Regions from separate parts of the Priestia sp. YIM B13489 genome, predicted to be linked through region 3. Evidence: riboswitches for the same ligand, from Rfam matches in the RefSeq annotation. Region 3 holds a riboswitch; each other region holds the start of a gene.
What was found. A riboswitch is a leader RNA that binds a small molecule or an ion and turns the genes downstream of it on or off. The one in region 3 is predicted to bind thiamine pyrophosphate.
Positions count from the first base shown of each region.

Region 1 (4,545 bases), on a different contig from region 3:
GCAAAATGTTCTTGTTTAGCTCAACAATTACCACTCGTTCATGCAGGTTCTGAGCCTGCAACAAGTGCTCGACCGTTTCAATTTCATCTCCAAAAGTAACGGTCTTACCATTAATGATTAGATTCAATGAACTCCCTCCATTACTCTTGTTAGCTGAAATGATGTAAAAAATGAATGATTCAGCTTTTTCCCTAACAAAGCATCAGCCATAATTTTTCCAGTTGCAGCACTTAATAAAATACCGTTTCGGTAGTGGCCAAACGCCATGTGTAGATTCGCTATTTCAGGATGCTCTCCTAAATAAGGCCAGCCATCATTTGTTTGTGGACGAAGACCAGCCCATGCTTTTTCAAATGTGGCTTCTTTAATAGCTGGCAGAAGCGCCGAAGCTTTATTCAGCAAAAATTGAATACCTTGTGCAGAAACCGTCTTGGTAAAGTCATGCTGTAGCTTAGTTGCCCCGATTACGATTCTTCCACCAGTCTTAGGCACTAAGTAAAAACCCTCATCTAAAAAAATCGTTTTAGAAAGCAGCGGCTTATGACTTCGAAGAGCAATACACTCCCCTTTTACGGGAAACACGCGACCTAAATGTTCAGAAGAAATAAAGCGTTTAGCCCATGAGCCTGCTGCAATAACTACTTTTTCTCCGTAAAAAGAGCCTTTGGACGTCTGTACACCTTTTACTGTTTCATTTTCCATAATAAGAGAATGAACATCACAGTATTCGAATATATCTGCTCCGTGATACAAGGCTCCATGAGCAAGAGCTTGCGTTAACTTAGCCGGAGCTAGCTGGCCGTCCCCCGGTATTGTAATGGCTCCGTATATGTCTGGAGAGAGCCCGGGTTCTAACAAACGCGCTTCTTTTACATCGATCCATCTTACATGTTCATCCCATCGGTGGTGCTGAGCAGCTTTTTTCTTTAATACGTGTGCATCTTCTTCTGTTACAGCGACTTTTAATAAGCCTTTTTGAATGAGCTCTACGTCGATGGCCGTTTTTTCTTTTAGTTCCTTCACCAGCTCAGGAAACATGCTTCTGCTCTTAATAGCAAGGTCTAAAAGAGGACCTTCTTCATCAATTTCAGCTTGAGCACCTAAAATACCAGCTGCTGCACTTGAAGCTTCACAACCAATTTGATTTCGTTCAAGAATGGCCACTGATGCTCCTTGTTTTGACAAATGATAAGCGATAGAAGAGCTGATTATGCCTCCTCCGACTAACAGTACATCATAATGCTGCTTCATTTTCTCCACCTCCAGATGTCCATATATGAGAATATTGTTTAATCGCTTTAAGGGGATTTTGCGCAAGCATGACACCAGACATCACAGCTATACCGTGTGCTCCTGTTTGAAGCACCTCTTTGGCATTTACAGGTGTAATTCCTCCAATGGCAATAACCGGTATCTGTACAGCATCTACTACTTCTTTTAGTGCTGCTACCCCTCGACTTTTTAATCCTTTTTTTGAATGTGTTGAATAAATATGTCCGTATAGAATGTAGTGAGCACCATCTTTTTCAGCTTCTAAAGCCTCTTCCACAGAGTGAACTGATTTTCCGACAATAAGAGAAGGAAATACGTCTCTAACACACGAAACATCTAAACTATGATAGGCAAGCTGTACGCCTTTTGCTTTTAAAGCATGCGCTACATCAACTCGGTCATTTACAATAATTTTAGAGAGACAAAATGGCAGGCTTTCTAGCAAACATTGAATCTGCTTTGCCGTTTTCTTTTTTTCTCTAATATGAATGGCACCCGCAAAAGGCTCAATAGCCGTTAAAATGTCCCGAACCTCTTCAATTGGCTGCTTATCTGTTGTAACGACATGAAATTTAGGAATATCCATATGATCGAAACCTTTCCGTTCAGAATAAAAAGAAATTTCAACCACTTCATCTTGTGTAGAGGGCTTTATTACATACAAAAAAACCACTCTACAACGTAGAGTGGTTAGCATGCATCGTTATGTAAACATGATCGCCACTTCCCTACGCTGGTACAAACCAGATCAGGTTCAAAGGGTCCGAAATACATTCGTCTCAGCTTCAAAAAGCTCCCCTAGTGATTGCTATTTATTGATTTTGTTTTCGCACTTAAAATTATAACACAACTAGATGTAAATACAATATCTCTTTATGCTCTTACGGCTCTCTTCCTTTTATAGATGTATCTTTTAAGCTTCTTTACTAAGTAAGAGGTCCGGCGCACCGCATCATTCTGCTTTTTATATGATTAGTAATCGGTATAGTCGTCAAATTCTTCCTTGTCTTTTTCCTTTTTCCGATCCCATATAAACAGCAGGAGTAACATAATAAAAGTTAGAATATAAAAACCGTAAAAAATAAATGCCGCCACAACATTTATAAATAAAAATAAAAAACCGATGATCTGACCTGCAACAGCTACAATCAACAAAATGTATTTCCAAACTTCTGCTTTTCTATCCATTCTCTACTTCTCCGTCTTTTTGTTTTTCCCTACTAGAAACGTTCTCTTTACTTAAATAAAAACGTTCCTGCCAGTAAACCGACTGTAAATAAACCAACTGTTCCCAATGCTGAAATCCCCACGTACGCCAGCATTTTCCGATAAGATTTTTCTCGAATTAACTGTACGGTTTCCACACTGAACGTTGAAAAAGTGGTAAAGGCACCAAAAAAACCAATGCCAATCATTAAAAATATTGAATCATCATAAGCATGACTCGGAACCTTTCCATAATAACTACCGTAAAAAAGACCAAGCCCAAACGCACCAAGCAAGTTTACAAACAGCATTGATACTGGAAAAGGAGGGTTTGAAACTGTTTTTGTAACTTTTAAACCCAAAAGATAACGGCATATTCCTCCAGCTGCCCCGCCAAGTGCCAAGCTCACTATGCTCATTTACTTCACCTCATGTACTTTCACTAAATTTTTCCCTGCCGCTTCACCGCATAGATAGCCTGCTAAAGCAAGAAGGATTCCACCTACTAAAGAGACCATTACATAAATGGCTCCCCAAAATAAATGGTGCTGAGTGAGAGAAATGACGTCTCCTGCAAACGTTGAATACGTTGTAAAACCGCCGCATACGCCAACTCCTAGTCCAAGCTTTATCCATTCTTTTGGCTTTTTCCACACAAAAAATCCTGTTAATAGGCCTAGTATGAAGCTTCCTAATAGGTTTTCAATTACCGTTCCTATTGGATAGCCCGTATATAATAAGGAAAGATTCAGCAAATAACGTGCATATGTACCAGCGATAGCACCAAAGGCAATTGAGATTAAGTTTATGGCTTTCATCATATCGCTCCGTTTCATAAATTCTTCTTTAAGTGTACCATAAGGAATTTATTTCTACCTTAACATTTAACTATATGTTTATTGCACCAAAAGTCATGAAAAAATGAAAGAGAAAATCGTCGCATGAAACTTCCTTTTTACTCCTCAAATCTCCCTTAAAAATCCACTTAATCCAAATTTTAAAACCTTTCTGTATCCTTATGACAAACCGTGTATAGAAGGTATATTTCCCTTATTTTAAGTCACATTAATCGTATAAGTTTTTTTTGTTGACTTTTGCTGTGTTCTTGTTTAGTATCACAGAGTATCATTTCCTATCAGAATACTAGGGGGTTTAGAAAATGAAGAAATTTGCTGCACTTTTGTCGCTACTATTAGCTTTCACAGTTGTGCTTGCCGCATGCGGTTCTAGCTCAAAAAATGAAGCAAACAATGGAGACAATAAATCTTCACAAGAGGATTTATATAATAAAGTGAAAAAAGATGGCGTATTAACAATTGGAACTGAAGGTACATACCCTCCGTTCACTTTTCATGATGACAAACAAAAGCTAACTGGGTTTGATGTAGAATTGGCTCAAGAAGTAGCTAAACGTCTTGGCGTAAAAGCTGAGTTCAAAGAAACACAGTGGGATGGCATGTTTGCCGGATTAGATGCTAAACGCTTTGACATGATTGCTAACGAAGTGGGTATTCGTGAAGATCGTCAAAAGAAATACGATTTCTCTGATCCATACATCCAGTCAGGCGCTGTATTAATTGTTCGTAAAGACGAAAAAGATATCAAATCATTTAAAGATTTAAAAGGAAAAAAATCAGCGCAGTCATTAACAAGTAACTATAAAGACATGGCTCAATCTTATGGTGCAAACATTACGAGTGCTGAAGGTTTTGCTCAAGCAGTAGAACTAATGAGCGCAAACCGTGTTGATGCTACAATCAACGATAAATTATCGTTCCTTGACTATAAGAAAAAACACCCTAACGCACCTATCAAAATCGCGGATGAAAAATCCGATGGTGCTGCAAGCGGCTTTATGTTTAGAAAAGACAGCGGTAAGTTAGTGGATGAAGTAAACAAAGCATTGAAAGATATGAAAAAAGACGGAACATACGCAAAAATTTCTAAGAAATGGTTTGGCGAAGATGTTTCTCCTAAATAATATTTTTCCTGATGGAGAGCGATTGAATCAATTGATTTCAATCGCTCAATCATCTCTCTTACCAATGCTAAAGGGAGCTATTCAAT
Region 1 covers NZ_JBHZOQ010000036.1:317,233-321,777, reverse strand. The annotation lists gene thiS (sulfur carrier protein ThiS) at 1-127, opposite strand, end outside; gene thiO (glycine oxidase ThiO) at 124-1,251, opposite strand; gene ACFX4W_RS03475 (thiamine phosphate synthase) at 1,235-1,858, opposite strand; TPP riboswitch at 1,981-2,082, opposite strand; gene ACFX4W_RS03470 (hypothetical protein) at 2,245-2,460, opposite strand; gene crcB (fluoride efflux transporter CrcB) at 2,508-2,897, opposite strand; gene ACFX4W_RS03460 (fluoride efflux transporter FluC) at 2,898-3,296, opposite strand; gene ACFX4W_RS03455 (amino acid ABC transporter substrate-binding protein) at 3,638-4,459, shown strand; gene ACFX4W_RS03450 (amino acid ABC transporter permease) at 4,443-4,545, shown strand, end outside.
Region 1: linked by a shared signal. The riboswitch ahead of ACFX4W_RS03475 (thiamine phosphate synthase) and the one ahead of thiC (phosphomethylpyrimidine synthase ThiC) in region 3 are both predicted to bind thiamine pyrophosphate.

Region 2 (4,545 bases), 2.8 Mb from region 3:
CTGTTTTGGCGCTGATTGAAGCTAAAAACATTCATTTTTTTGGAATCGGTGCTTCACATATTATTGCTATGGATGCGCAGCAAAAATTTCTTCGAATTAATAAAAATGCGACTGCTTTTGCAGATAGCCATCTAGCAGCTACACTTATCGCAAATGCAAGTAAAGACGATGTAGTTGTGGGCATCTCTTTTTCAGGGGAGACTCCTGAAGTAAGCAATGTCTTATCTTTAGCTAAAAATCGCGGAGTAAAGACGATTAGCTTAACCAAGTACGGACAGTCTACCGTTTCGTCTTTAGCTGATATTTGTTTGTATACGTCTTATTCTCAAGAAGCGCCGTTTCGAAGCGCAGCTACATCGTCTCGTTTAGCCCAGCTTTATGTGATTGATGTGTTATTTTTAAGTATTGCAGCGCAGCAGTATGACCAGACGATTGAGTATATTGATAAAACAAGGGATGCCATTCAGTTTTTGAAAACTAAGAAATAAAAAAAGAAAACGATTACAAAAGGGGATTTTGTGGTCTGTTTCCTCAGTACCGTGTCCATCTAAGAGGAAAATACAAAGGGGGATTAACATGTCTGTAGATAATCATCAATTAGCAAAGGTTATTTTGGAGATGCTTGGGGGAGCATCAAATATTGAAGCGTATACGCATTGTATGACTCGGCTGCGCGTGACTGTAAAAGATGATTCAATTGTAAAAAAGGCAGATATACGAAAGCTTGAAGGCGTACTTGGATTAGTTGAAGAAGAAACGCTGCAAATCATTATTGGTCCTGGAAAAGTAAACAAAGTAACAGAGGAATTTGGAAAGTTAATTGATGAATCTGGCGGTATTAATTTAGAAAATCGTGCGGCTCAGCGGAAATCAGAGCTGAAAGAAAAAAATGCAACTCCGTTTAAGCTCTTGCTTCGCCGAATTGCGAGTATTTTTATTCCGTTAATACCTGCTCTTGTAGCATCTGGACTTATCACCGGAGTGACAAAAGCAGCTGTTCAAGCGAAGTGGCTTCCGGCAGATTCACAGATTGCTATTCTTTTAACCGTTATCGGAAGCGGTTTATTTGCTTATCTTGGTATTTTAGTAGGTATTAATGCGGCAAAAGAATTTGGTGGTTCGCCGGCTCTAGGAGGCTTAGCCGGTATTTTAGTCATTAATCCTGCCGTAGCTGATATTAAACTTTTTGGTGAAGCACTTTTGCCGGGACGGGGCGGCTTAATAGGCGTATTGCTTGCAGCAATCTTTATGGCCGTAGTGGAAAAACGAGTGCGTAAATTTGTCCCTCAGTCACTGGATATTATTATTACACCGACCGTTACGGTGTTAATTACAGGCATTATTACGTATGTAGTGTTCATGCCAATCGGAGGTTTGATTTCAGATGGAATCACAAAAGGCCTTTTAGGAGTTTTAGAGGTTGGAGGAGTTGTAGCAGGCTTTGTTTTAGGAGCAACGTTCTTGCCGCTTGTCATTACAGGACTGCATCAAGGTCTTACTCCTGTTCATTTAGAGCTTATCAATTCAATTGGAGATGATCCGCTTCTTCCTATACTAGCAATGGGCGGAGCCGGTCAGGTAGGTGCCGCTTTTGCTATTTATATCAAAACGAAGAAAAAACGTTTAAAGCGAGCAATTGGAGGCGCTCTTCCTTCAGGGCTGCTTGGAATCGGAGAGCCGCTTATTTTTGGAGTCACACTTCCTTTAGGGCGTCCATTCTTAACCGCTTGTCTCGGAGCTGGAATCGGCGGAGCATTTCAGGCGCACTTTCATATTGCAACTGTAGCGGTGGGGGTATCAGGTTTACCGCTTACGTTTTTAGTTCATGCGCATCAAATTCTTCTTTATTTACTTGGATTAGTTGTTGCTTATGCAGCAGGCTTTGTTTGTACCTATTTCTTTGGATTTAACGATGAAATGGCGAGGGAGTTTGAATGATCGGTATTTCGTTTTATTTAAATGATAGTGATGCCCCCGAAAAATTAATAGAAGCGAGTGAGTGCGGCGTCACACGTGCATTCACTTCGCTTCACATTCCAGAAGAAAAAGGAGATTTGGCTGAACGGGCAAAAGACTTGCTTCATGTGGCTAGAGATTGTGGAATAAGCGTGTATGCAGACGTATCTAAGCATACGCCAGTTCATTTAGGTATTGAAAGCCTTATGTCGCTATCTTCACTTGGCGTATCTGGTATTAGACTAGACGATGGCTTTAGCGCAGAAGAAACTCTTTCGCTTGCGAATGAATTTTATATTGCTGTTAATGCAAGTACGTTATCCAAACAAGAAATTGAAGCACTCTTATCTGCAGGTCTTCATCATCATCAGCTGCTTGCATGGCATAATTTTTATCCGCGGCCTGAAACAGGGCTTGAAGAAACGTTTTTTCAACAGCAGACAGATTTATTTAATGAACTTCGGATTCCAGTCTGCGCTTATATTCCTGGAGAAGACGAAAAAAGAGGCCCTATTTATCAAGGTCTTCCTACTAGAGAAACAGACCGTAATAGATGTCCTTTTACCTCTGCAGTAGATTTATACGGATGCGGAGTAGCAGAGGTTTATATTGGAGATCCATGCGCCGGTTCAAGTTTATTAAAGCGTTTGGTTCAATATCAAGAAAGCCGTATTATTCCGCTGCGCATTCGTTCACCTCATATAGAGGGAACGTACAGCGTGCGTCCGGATGTATCAAAAGACGTTCTGCGTTTAGTTGATACTCGATCTGTAAAACCAGTGCCGCCATTTCATACAGTAGAGCGCAGAATGGGAGCAATTACAATGGACAATGATGGCTACGGACGTTACAGAGGAGAGGTTCAAATAGCTAAAACGAATTTGCCTGCAAATGCTAATGTGAATGTGATTGGGTATGTAATAGAAGAAGATCATGAGCTGCTTTCGTTAGTGAGACCGGGGCAAAAACTTGAGCTTGTCACTGTCTAAATGGAAAAACCGCGTATTTTTAAAAAAGCCGCTAACTAGTAAGCTTATAAAAGTAAAGAGCACACACTGCTTAAAAAAGGTGTGTGCTTTTTATTTTACTAAAAAGGAAACTATTTTCATTGCTGAATCATGAACCTTTCTATTGAATAAAACGCTTTACTATGATAAAACTATTACAGGTAAACATATGATAATCGTTTAATTTTATAGAGATACAACGCCACTAGGGGTGCTTTCTAAGCTGAGAGAGACGAGAAGTCTTAACCCTTATAACCTGAACTAGGTAATACTAGCGTAGGAAAGAGGTATTGTAATGGATGTTTTGTATGGTATTTCCTTACGAACTCGTTATAATAATTTTTTGTATATAAACAAAAACACTTCTTTCCTGCGAAAGAAGTGTTTTTTTATGCGTAAAGGAAGGTGTCATACATGGAAGAAACAATTGATTTGATTGTCAAACAGGTAGAGGAGCGCAAAGGGGAGCTAATCCAGTTAGTAAAAACGCTTGTTTCATATAAAACGCCGGCGCCTCCTGCACGAAATTCTCATGAAGCGCAGCGTTACGTAGCAGATTTCCTTAAAAGCTGCGGTTTTTCCATCGATATGTGGGATTTATATTGCAACGATCCTATTGTAGTGGGCACGCTAAAAGGGAAAAAATCAGCTGACTATCAAAGCTTAATTATTAACGGGCATATGGATGTAGCTGAGGTACAAGAAAATGAAAAGTGGGAGACAAATCCGTTTGAAGCTGTGGTAAAAGACAACATGATAATCGGACGCGGAGTTGCTGATATGAAAGGCGGCTTGGCAGGAGCATTATTTGCAGTCCAGCTTTTAACAGAAGCAGGAATCGAACTGCCGGGAGACTTGATTTTTGAATCCGTTGTAGGAGAAGAAGTGGGAGAGGCAGGTACGCTGCAATGCTGTCAGAAAGGATATACAGCTGACTTTGCGCTTGTTGCTGATACGAGTGATTTACATATTCAAGGTCAAGGCGGAGTGATCACGGGATGGATTACGATAAAAAGCAGTAAAACCTATCATGACGGTACACGCCGAAGTATGATTCATGCTGGAGGAGGTCTGTTAGCTGCGAGTGCTATTGAGAAGATGGCAAAAGTGATCGGAGGGCTGCAAGAATTGGAGCGCCACTGGGCTGTTACAAAAAGCTATCCAGGATTTTTGCCGGGAACAAATACGATTAATCCAGCAGTAATCGAAGGGGGAAGGCATGCTGCGTTTATTGCAGATGAATGCAGGCTGTGGATCACCGTTCACTATTATCCCAATGAATCATACGACCAAGTATCAAAAGAAGTGGAAGAATACATTTTAGCTATTGCAAAAGCAGATCCATGGTTAAAAGATAACCTGCCAACCTTTGAATGGGGAGGCACATCAATGATTGAAGACAGAGGAGAAATCTTCCCGTCATTAGAAATTGATGAAAATCATGCTGGAGTACAGCTGCTTGCAAATACTCATGAACAAATTGAAGGGAAAAAGCCCCCAATCGATGTGTCAACTAGCGTAACAGATGGCGGTTGGCTAGCTGATGCGGGAATTCCGGCAGCTATTTACGGTCCGGGAAATT
Region 2 covers NZ_JBHZOQ010000053.1:4,445,011-4,449,555, reverse strand. The annotation lists gene ACFX4W_RS28755 (MurR/RpiR family transcriptional regulator) at 1-488, shown strand, start outside; gene ACFX4W_RS28750 (PTS transporter subunit EIIC) at 577-1,938, shown strand; gene ACFX4W_RS28745 (MupG family TIM beta-alpha barrel fold protein) at 1,935-2,945, shown strand; TPP riboswitch at 3,161-3,263, shown strand; gene ACFX4W_RS28740 (acetylornithine deacetylase) at 3,378-4,545, shown strand, end outside.
Region 2: linked by a shared signal. The riboswitch ahead of ACFX4W_RS28740 (acetylornithine deacetylase) and the one ahead of thiC (phosphomethylpyrimidine synthase ThiC) in region 3 are both predicted to bind thiamine pyrophosphate.

Region 3 (4,545 bases):
ATCAAAAAGATAAATATATGATTATGAGTGACAAAATTACCATACATGACCAAAAGTATGTAGTATCGTATGATGTGTCAGACGCTAAAGCAAAGATGAACGTTAAGCCGGATGCGATTCACGGGGTAAAAGTGACCATACCACTACATGTAAAAGTAAGCATTAATGAATTCACTAAAAACGAAATGTCATCCCCTGCATTAATAAAAAATGTACAGGAAGAAATTGAAAAAGTTCTACAAAAGAAAGCAGAAAAAGTAGTTGTAAAGTTGCAAAAAGCTAACTGCGATTTTCTTGAAATAGGAAGAGAAGTAGCCGCTTATCATCCGAGTATATGGGAAAGGCTTAAATGGAGACAGGATTATAAAAACATCTCGATTAATCCGAAAGTACAAGTGGAAATTATCCATCGTGGAATTATTAATTAACAAAAGTCATGCGAAAAGCATGGCTTTTTTAAGTGAAAAAATTTTAGTTTACAAAATAATAAAAAGGGAATTGTATTTATTTATTGATGTGATAGGATAAAAAAGCATGTAAATGCATTCACTACGAATGAAAGAAGTGGACGGGTACATATAGATAATAATAAACGGTTTTGGGAGTCAAAGAAGGTGATGTTGAAGTGAATGTAAGCATCAGGTCAATCGTTAAAAAAGTCATGTTCATTCTATTTATTGCATATACAGCAGTGGTCATTTATGCTACTCTCATACGGGAAAACGAACATGTTTACGGAAAAGCAATGAACTTGGATTTATTTAGCACGATCCGTCTGATGTGGGACAGCGGGAATATAATGCTCACTCTGACAAATATACTGGGGAATATCGTGATGTTTGCGCCGCTTGGAATGTTTATTCCTTTGTTTATGAAGTGGTTTGACGGTTTTATTCAAGTGTTTACGACGGGTTTCTTAATCAGTTTTCTAATTGAAATTTTACAGTACAAGCTAACGGAACGAGTATTTGATATTGATGATATCTTTTTGAATACGCTAGGTACATTTATAGGCTGGGTTATTATTAAAATACTATATTGGGCCAAGAACGTGCTGAAAGCACGTTTCAAAAAAAGATAAAGAGATGGAGACATAACTGAATCAATAGCTAGAAAGCAGCTACAGATATGAAGTCTACGTTTACCATCACAATGAAAAGATCCGAACGATGAATCGTTCGGATCTTTCTTCAACTAAAATACTTTTGTCCTAGCCACTGCCTCTTGTTGATAGAAACACTTAATGCAGCGTCTTACGGAAGAATGTGAGGATTCAACGATAATGTGCTGACAATTTTGCTGAACAAATAATAACTTTCTTTCAAGCTGCTTAATTTGTTCTTTAAGCTGTTCTACTTCATTATTGATAGATATTTGAACCACTGTTAACAAACTCTTTAGCTTTTTCTTTCATTCCTTCTTTTCTTACTTCGTTTACATCTTTTTCATTTTCTTGAGCCATGTTACGAATATCTTGAGAAATACGCATCGAACAGAATTTAGGTCCACACATTGAACAGAAATGGGCTGTTTTAGCACCTTCAGCGGGAAGTGTTTCATCGTGATATTCTTTTGCGCGCTCTGGATCTAGTGACAGGTTAAATTGATCATTCCATCTAAATTCAAATCTTGCTTTAGACAGCGCGTTATCGCGTTTTTGTGCTCCTGGATGGCCTTTTGCTAGGTCAGCGGCATGCGCAGCAATTTTATAGGTGATAACGCCTTCTCGAACGTCTTCTTTATTTGGCAGACCTAAATGTTCTTTTGGGGTTACGTAGCAAAGCATAGCTGTCCCAAACCAGCCAATCATTGCAGCCCCGATACCTGATGTAATATGGTCATAGCCTGGAGCGATGTCGGTTGTAAGCGGTCCAAGAGTATAGAAGGGAGCTTCTTGGCATATTTCCATTTGTTTATCTACGTTTTCTTTGATGAGGTGCATAGGGACATGTCCAGGGCCTTCAATCATAACTTGAACATCGTGTTTCCAAGCAATTTTAGTTAATTCACCAAGCGTTTCTAATTCACCGAACTGTGCCTCATCATTAGCATCTGCAATGGAACCAGGACGCAGCCCATCGCCAAGCGAAATAGAAATATCGTATGCTTTACAGATTTCACAGATTTCTTCAAAGCGAGTATATAAAAAGTTCTCTTCATGATGAGCTAAACACCACTGCGCCAAGATGGATCCTCCGCGTGAAACAATACCTGTCGTACGTTTCGCTGTCAGAGGAATATAGCGTAAAAGAACACCTGCGTGAATAGTAAAGTAATCAACACCTTGCTCCGCTTGTTCAATTAATGTATCGCGATATGCTTCCCACGTTAGATCTTCTGCAACACCTTTTACTTTTTCAAGCGCTTGGTAAATAGGAACAGTCCCTACAGGAACAGGCGAGTTGCGGATAATCCATTCGCGCGTTGTGTGGATATCCTTTCCTGTTGATAAATCCATAATTGTATCGGCTCCCCAACGCGTTGCCCATGTCATTTTTTCTACTTCATCTTCAATAGCTGAACGAATAGCTGAATTTCCGATATTAGCATTGATTTTTACGTGGAATTTGCGGCCGATAATCATCGGTTCGCTCTCAGGGTGATTGATATTATTAGGGATAATGGCACGTCCTCTTGCTACTTCTTCACGCACGACTTCAGGATCCATCTGTTCACGAATAGCGATAAATTCCATTTCGGGCGTGATGATTCCTTTTTTCGCATAGTGCATTTGCGTTACATTTTGATTTTTTTTCGCGCGCAAAGGTAAACGATTAGTGATAAAGCGCTCGTACTGATCTCTTGGATCACCATCATAATAACCGTTATCCTGTGGCTGAACCGTACGGCCTTGATATGTTTCTACATCGTTTCGTTCTGCAATCCACTTTTCGCGCAGAGCCGGTAATCCTTTTTGTAAATTAATTTCATAACAGGGATCTGTATAAACACCACTCGTGTCGTATACACGTACGGGATTATTTTCTTCTTCCCCAAAAGATCCTGTAGTAGGAGACTGATGGATTTCACGCATAGGCACTTTAAGATCTTCTCTGGATCCTTGGACATATACTTTGTGACTGTTTGGAAAAGGCTTTTTCATAGAAACTGATACATTTTGTTTTGACATTACATATTCCTCCGGTTTCGCATAAAGTGTAGCTATACCGAACCATAAAAAAATCGGGTTCTGTGATAGACAGAACCCGATGGAATAGGCGAAAAAAGAATAAACATATACTATTCTTTTCAAGACTACTTCCCTCCGCTGGTATAACCCAAATCAGGTTCAAAGGGTTAAAGAGTTTTATAGCACTCTTCTCTCAGTCTGAGCTATCAGACACCCCTAGTAGAAATAACATTTAAATTATTCAATTTACGGCTTAAGTTTACCATCATTCGGTAAAAAATCAACCCTTAAATAAAAAAAGCTAGACAATCAACGTTGTCTAGCAGCATCGATTGCAATCACAATAGCTGTAATAATGTGCATAACAAACCCTAAAAATGGAATCCAAGCAACCAGTGAAGTAACAATCCCTAGTATGTTTCCATACGCAGATAACCCTCGTCTATTAGCTAAAATGAGTGTGATAGCATGAAGAATAAATCCAATAAAAAGAGGAGTATAACTAAAGCCCATAACAATCCCCGCGCCAATTAAAGGAATTCCCAGTAAGGCTTCATACCCAGCAGTGACCCATTTCATTGTACGTACATTTCCATTCATAGTAAAAAGCCTCCTAAAAAAGATACTACTATATACGAGAAAAGAGAGAAAAAAGTTTCAAATTACTTAGGGGATATGTCGTATAAGCAAGCACTAGTTGATTAAAATGATAGATGACAGTAAAGGGGATGGAAAAAACATAATGATTTAGTCATTTTTTCACACTAAAGAAAAATAGTCTAGATGATTCATTTTTAGCTAAGGACCCGGAATTTATACCGAACATAGCGACTGCTTTTTAAAACAAATAAAAGCTGATATCTTGTTTTTTGGTTATAGCATGTAAGGTTTTTATTACAAATTATTAAAGATTCTTATCTTTTTGCAAATACACATTGTATTTCATAGTTTTAACAATTATGATAAAAAAGCAAGTGTCAAAATAGGAAAATAGTTGAGCATGGAAAACGAAGCGATAAGCTTATTAATTTGAAAGAAAGGCAAGGTATATAGCTTTATGTGGGAAATTATTGTAGCAATCATTTTAGGGATTGTAGAAGGTTTAACAGAGTTTGCTCCTGTTTCGTCAACTGGGCATATGATTATTGTGGATGACCTGTGGTTAAATTCAAAAGAATTATTTTCATCTCCCGTAGCTAATACATTTAAAATTGTTATTCAGCTAGGGTCGATCTTAGCAGTAGTAGTTATTTTTAAAGATCGTTTCATTAATTTATTAGGATTGGGAAAAAAGCCAGCCGCTCCAATTGGACCGACAAATCGCTTGAATTTAATGCAAGTAATTGTTGGTCTGTTACCCGCAGGAGTGTTAGGACTTTTGTTTGATGATTATATTGATGAACATTTGTTTTCTT
Region 3 covers NZ_JBHZOQ010000053.1:1,665,209-1,669,753, reverse strand. The annotation lists gene ACFX4W_RS14405 (Ger(x)C family spore germination protein) at 1-428, shown strand, start outside; gene ACFX4W_RS14400 (VanZ family protein) at 626-1,081, shown strand; gene thiC (phosphomethylpyrimidine synthase ThiC) at 1,361-3,130, opposite strand; TPP riboswitch at 3,244-3,358, opposite strand; gene ACFX4W_RS14390 (hypothetical protein) at 3,440-3,730, opposite strand; gene ACFX4W_RS14385 (undecaprenyl-diphosphate phosphatase) at 4,188-4,545, shown strand, end outside.

Region 4 (4,545 bases), 990 kb from region 3:
AAAAGGTATAAACTAGGTTTTTTCACTAGACAAAAAGGATTTTCCTATGTAGTATAGGTGTCAGATAATACAAAACGAATGTTCAGTATAAATAATAAATGTGCGGGGCGGTGGAAATAGCTTGAATAAAAAAAAGCTTCAAAGTGAACAAACCAAAAGAAAAGTGGCAGATGCCGCTAAAGCATTGTTTTCTCAAAAAGGCTATAAAGCTACATCTGTTGAGGAAATTGTAGAAGCTACGGGAAGCAGTAAAGGGAATATTTATTATCACTTTAAAAGTAAAGAAGGGCTTTTTCTCTATTTAATAGACGAATGGGATCTCGAGTGGGAACGAAACTGGAAAGAAAGAGAGTCTCTTTACAAAACAACAAGAGATAAGCTTTTTGGAATTGCGGAGCAAATCATTTTAGATGATTTAAATCATCCTCTTACGAAAGCTGCCGATGAGTTTTTTAACAACGAGGAAAAGGGCAGCGACATCGAAGAGCGAATTGATGAGATGGTGAAACGACACGTGGAGTTTAACCGGGAGCTTTTGCAAAAAGGCATTGATGAAGGAGAGTTTTCTCCTAAAAATGCAGAACAGCTTGCAGTGATTTTAGAAGGGCTGTTTGTTGGAATGAGCCGCATGTCTCGAAAAACGAACATGGAAAATGCCCTGCAGCTATACCATTCAGCAATCGATGTATTTTTAAATGGAATTATAGCAAGGTCTTCTTAAATAATCGGGGATGCTTATTGCGGTAATGAGTAATCCCTCATTATTTTGTATTTTTATAGACCGAACGTTCAGTATTTTTGTAATCAGGAGGTTTATATGTCATTATTGTTAAGAAATCGAGCGGCGATTTTGCTGCTCATGCTAAACATTTTTATTATTTTTACAGGAATCGGTCTCGTTATTCCAATTATGCCAACATATATGACGGAGCTTCATATCAACGGCAGCGTGATGGGCCTCTTAGTAGCGGTGTTTTCACTGACTCAATTTTTGTTTTCACCTTTAGCGGGTCGGTTATCAGATTCGTTAGGGAGAAAGAAAATTATTGTAGCGGGAATGATTGTTTTTGCCTTGTCTGAATGGTTCTTTGGTTCAGTGAGTACACCTCTTTTATTATTTGTATCGAGAATGTTAGGCGGTGTCGGGGCCGCGCTCATTATGCCTGCTGTTATGGCCTATACAGCGGACGTGACGTCTGCTAAAGAACGTGCTAAAGGAATGGGCTATGTGACGGCGGCGATTACAACAGGATTTATTATTGGACCTGGTATCGGCGGCTTTTTAGCTGAATACGGCATGCGTGTACCATTTTATATGGCCGCAGTAGCAGGAGGCTTGGCTGCAGTGATTACGCTTTTTGTTTTGCCAGAGTCTCGTCCTGTACAAAATCATGCTGTTTCAAACAATGAGAATCCAAAAGAAGATCGGCTGCTACTCCAGCTTATGAATTCCTATAAAGAACCTTATTTTCTAAGTTTAATTATTGTTTTTGTGACATCGTTTGGATTATCCAATTATGAAACGATTTTTTCGCTATTTGTTGATCATAAATTTAGCTTTACGCCCAAAGATATTGCGTTTGTTATTACGTTTGGCTCTATTGCGGGGGCCGTAGTGCAGGTTACGATTTTTGGCTGGATTTTAAATAAGTTTGGTGAAAAAAGAGTGATTTCGTTTTGCTTGATGATGACGGGACTTTTTATTTTACTTACGCTGTTTGTGCACACGTACTGGCTTATTATTGTTGTGACATTCATCGTCTTTTTAGCAACAGATATTTTACGTCCGGCAATCAGCACGCAAATGTCGATGATGGCACAAGACGACCAAGGGTATGTAGCCGGACTAAATTCTGCTTATACAAGTCTTGGGAATATTATTGGACCCGTTGTAGCAGGCTTTCTTTTTGATATAAACATTAATTATCCGTACGTATCAGCTGCACTTGTACTGCTGCTTTGTTTTCTTTTATCTTTAAGAGCAGGGAAGGACAGAAAAACAGCTGTGAGAAATCAAGCGGTTCAAGAGAAATAACCATAAGGAAAAAATGATAGAATTCTTAGGGAATTGAAGACCTCGAGTAGCTTACTGGAGGTCTATTGATTATTCTTTTAGGAATGGTGTAAGGTTTAAAGCGCCACTCACCCTATAGAGAAGCTTTATTTTATCGGCAAAACAGTGAAATGGTTGCAAATAAAAAAGGTTAATAGTAAACTTTAAACGTAACAAGAATAGTATGGGAGCTTGCGCGGGGCAGGCTGAGAGTACAGGGACGCCTGTTGACCATTTGAACCTGTTGGATAATGCCAGCGCAGGGAATGTGAGTACATACCAAAGCACTTTGCGCATGCAAGGTGCTTTTTTGTCTTTTTTTTGCAGTGTTAAAACTAAATGAAAAGAGTGAAAAAAACATGGATATTAGTAAAATTTCAGCTCAATTAGAAAAAGTAAGAGATACAAGTCCGCTTGTTCATAATATTACGAATGTTGTGGTAACCAACTTTACAGCAAATGGACTGCTTGCACTAGGAGCTTCACCTGTTATGGCTTATGCGAAGGAAGAAGTGGCTGACATGGCACGAATCGCCGGAGCGCTTGTCTTAAATATGGGTACACTGACGGCTCAAGAAGTAGAAGCGATGAGAATAGCAGGAAAATCAGCAAATGAAAATGGCGTGCCGGTTATTTTCGATCCTGTAGGAGCCGGAGCGACACCGTTTCGTACAGAAGTAGCACGTCAGCTTGTAGAAGAATTAAATATGGCAGTTATTCGTGGTAACGCTGCTGAAGTTGCGAATGTCGTAGGCGAGTCATGGCTCATTAAAGGCGTTGATTCATTAGAAGGGCAAGGAGACGTCATTGAACTTGCTGAAAAAGCAGCGAACAAATTAGATACGGTGATTGTTATCACGGGTAAACAAGATGTAATCACAGATGGAAACAAAACGTATACAGTAGACAACGGTCACCCGTTATTTACGAAAGTGACGGGGACTGGGTGTCTGCTAACATCAATTATAGGAGCTTTCGCTGCTGTAGAAAAAGAATATGTCGAGGCAAGCGTTGCTGCTTTAAGTTTTTACGGAGTGGCAGGTGAAATCGCCGCAGCGAAAAAAGGTGAAGAAGGGCCGGGAAGCTTTCAAATTGAGCTGTTAAATCAGCTTCATCTTTTATCTGGGCAGGATATTGAATCATATGCAAGAGTACATCAACGTTAAAAGGAGCCGGAAAATGACAAATGAAGAAATCAAAAAGCTGCTGCAAGTTTATTTTATAATGGGCAGCAATAACTGTAAAAAAGATCCGAAAGAAGTGTTGAAAGAAGCAATTGAAGGCGGCGTTACCGTGTTTCAATTCCGTGAAAAAGGCGAGGGTGCCTTAACAGGAGAAGCGAAATATCAGCTGGCGAAGGAACTTCAGCAAATTTGTCAGCAGCACAGCGTTCCTTTTGTGGTGAATGATGATCTAAACTTAGCGATCCGCTTACAAGCAGATGGCGTTCATATTGGACAAGAAGATGAAAAAGCTCATATTGTTCGAGAGAAAATAGGAAAAGGAATTGTGGGCGTCTCTGTTCATAATGTACAAGAGCTGCAGCAAGCGATAAGAGACGGGGCGGATTATGTAGGAATGGGACCTGTTTTTCCTACTTCTACAAAAAAAGACGCAAAAGCAGTGCAAGGTACAAAGTTAATTGAAGAAGTGCGAAACCAGAATATTGACTTTCCAATTGTAGGAATCGGCGGGATCACGCCTGAAAATGCCAAACAAGTAGTAGAAGCAGGTGCAGATGGCGTTTCTATTATTACCGCGATTAGCTTAGCAGCGTCTCCAAAAGAAAAAGCAGCTCAATTGAAAGAAGCGGTAAGAAAATAAAAAAAGCGCACAGTGTGCGCTTTTTTATTATAGCTGAACAGTTTGAGGAGTTTCTTCGCCTTCATTCATAAAGCGAATTTCGTTCGGCGTAATTTCAAGAACAACATACTCAGGGTCATTTGGACCGTCAAACCATTCTTTCATGTGATCGTTCCATATACGCCCTTTTAATTGATCACCAGTACGAAGAACAGCTGTACCAGATAATTCTAAGTATTGATCGCCATATCCTTCGCCGCTGTAGCCCAATAGTACGTGCACGTTCGGATTGGCTTCGATTTCCTCTGCCTTATGTGTATTGATATTTGTTGGTGTGTAAAGAGCGATACCATCTTCATCGCTAAAGAATGTCATATAGCGAGAGTGGGGTTTGTTGTTTACAACTGTGGCTAATGTTCCTACACGATTTCCTTCTAATACTTCGTTTACTTTTTTAGCAATTTTTTGTTCATTCATTTTATCCATCTCCTTTATTACTTTTTATGTTCCTCAATCGAAGATAAATAAAACATACATGTCTAAAAAAAATATAAGTTAACAATAAAATAATTATGTAAACTAGTAAAATGAAAAATAAAAAAAGCTAGCTACAGCTAACTAAAAAATAAGCCCGCACTGCCGTAACCCTAAGTGTCTTAAATACCCAGATCTACTAGGTGGGTGCCCTC
Region 4 covers NZ_JBHZOQ010000053.1:2,656,083-2,660,627, forward strand. The annotation lists gene ACFX4W_RS19330 (TetR/AcrR family transcriptional regulator) at 122-721, shown strand; gene ACFX4W_RS19335 (MFS transporter) at 818-2,035, shown strand; TPP riboswitch at 2,228-2,336, shown strand; gene thiM (hydroxyethylthiazole kinase) at 2,413-3,219, shown strand; gene thiE (thiamine phosphate synthase) at 3,233-3,877, shown strand; gene ACFX4W_RS19350 (pyridoxamine 5'-phosphate oxidase family protein) at 3,905-4,333, opposite strand; RNA gene ssrS (6S RNA) at 4,481-4,545, opposite strand, start outside.
Region 4: linked by a shared signal. The riboswitch ahead of thiM (hydroxyethylthiazole kinase) and the one ahead of thiC (phosphomethylpyrimidine synthase ThiC) in region 3 are both predicted to bind thiamine pyrophosphate.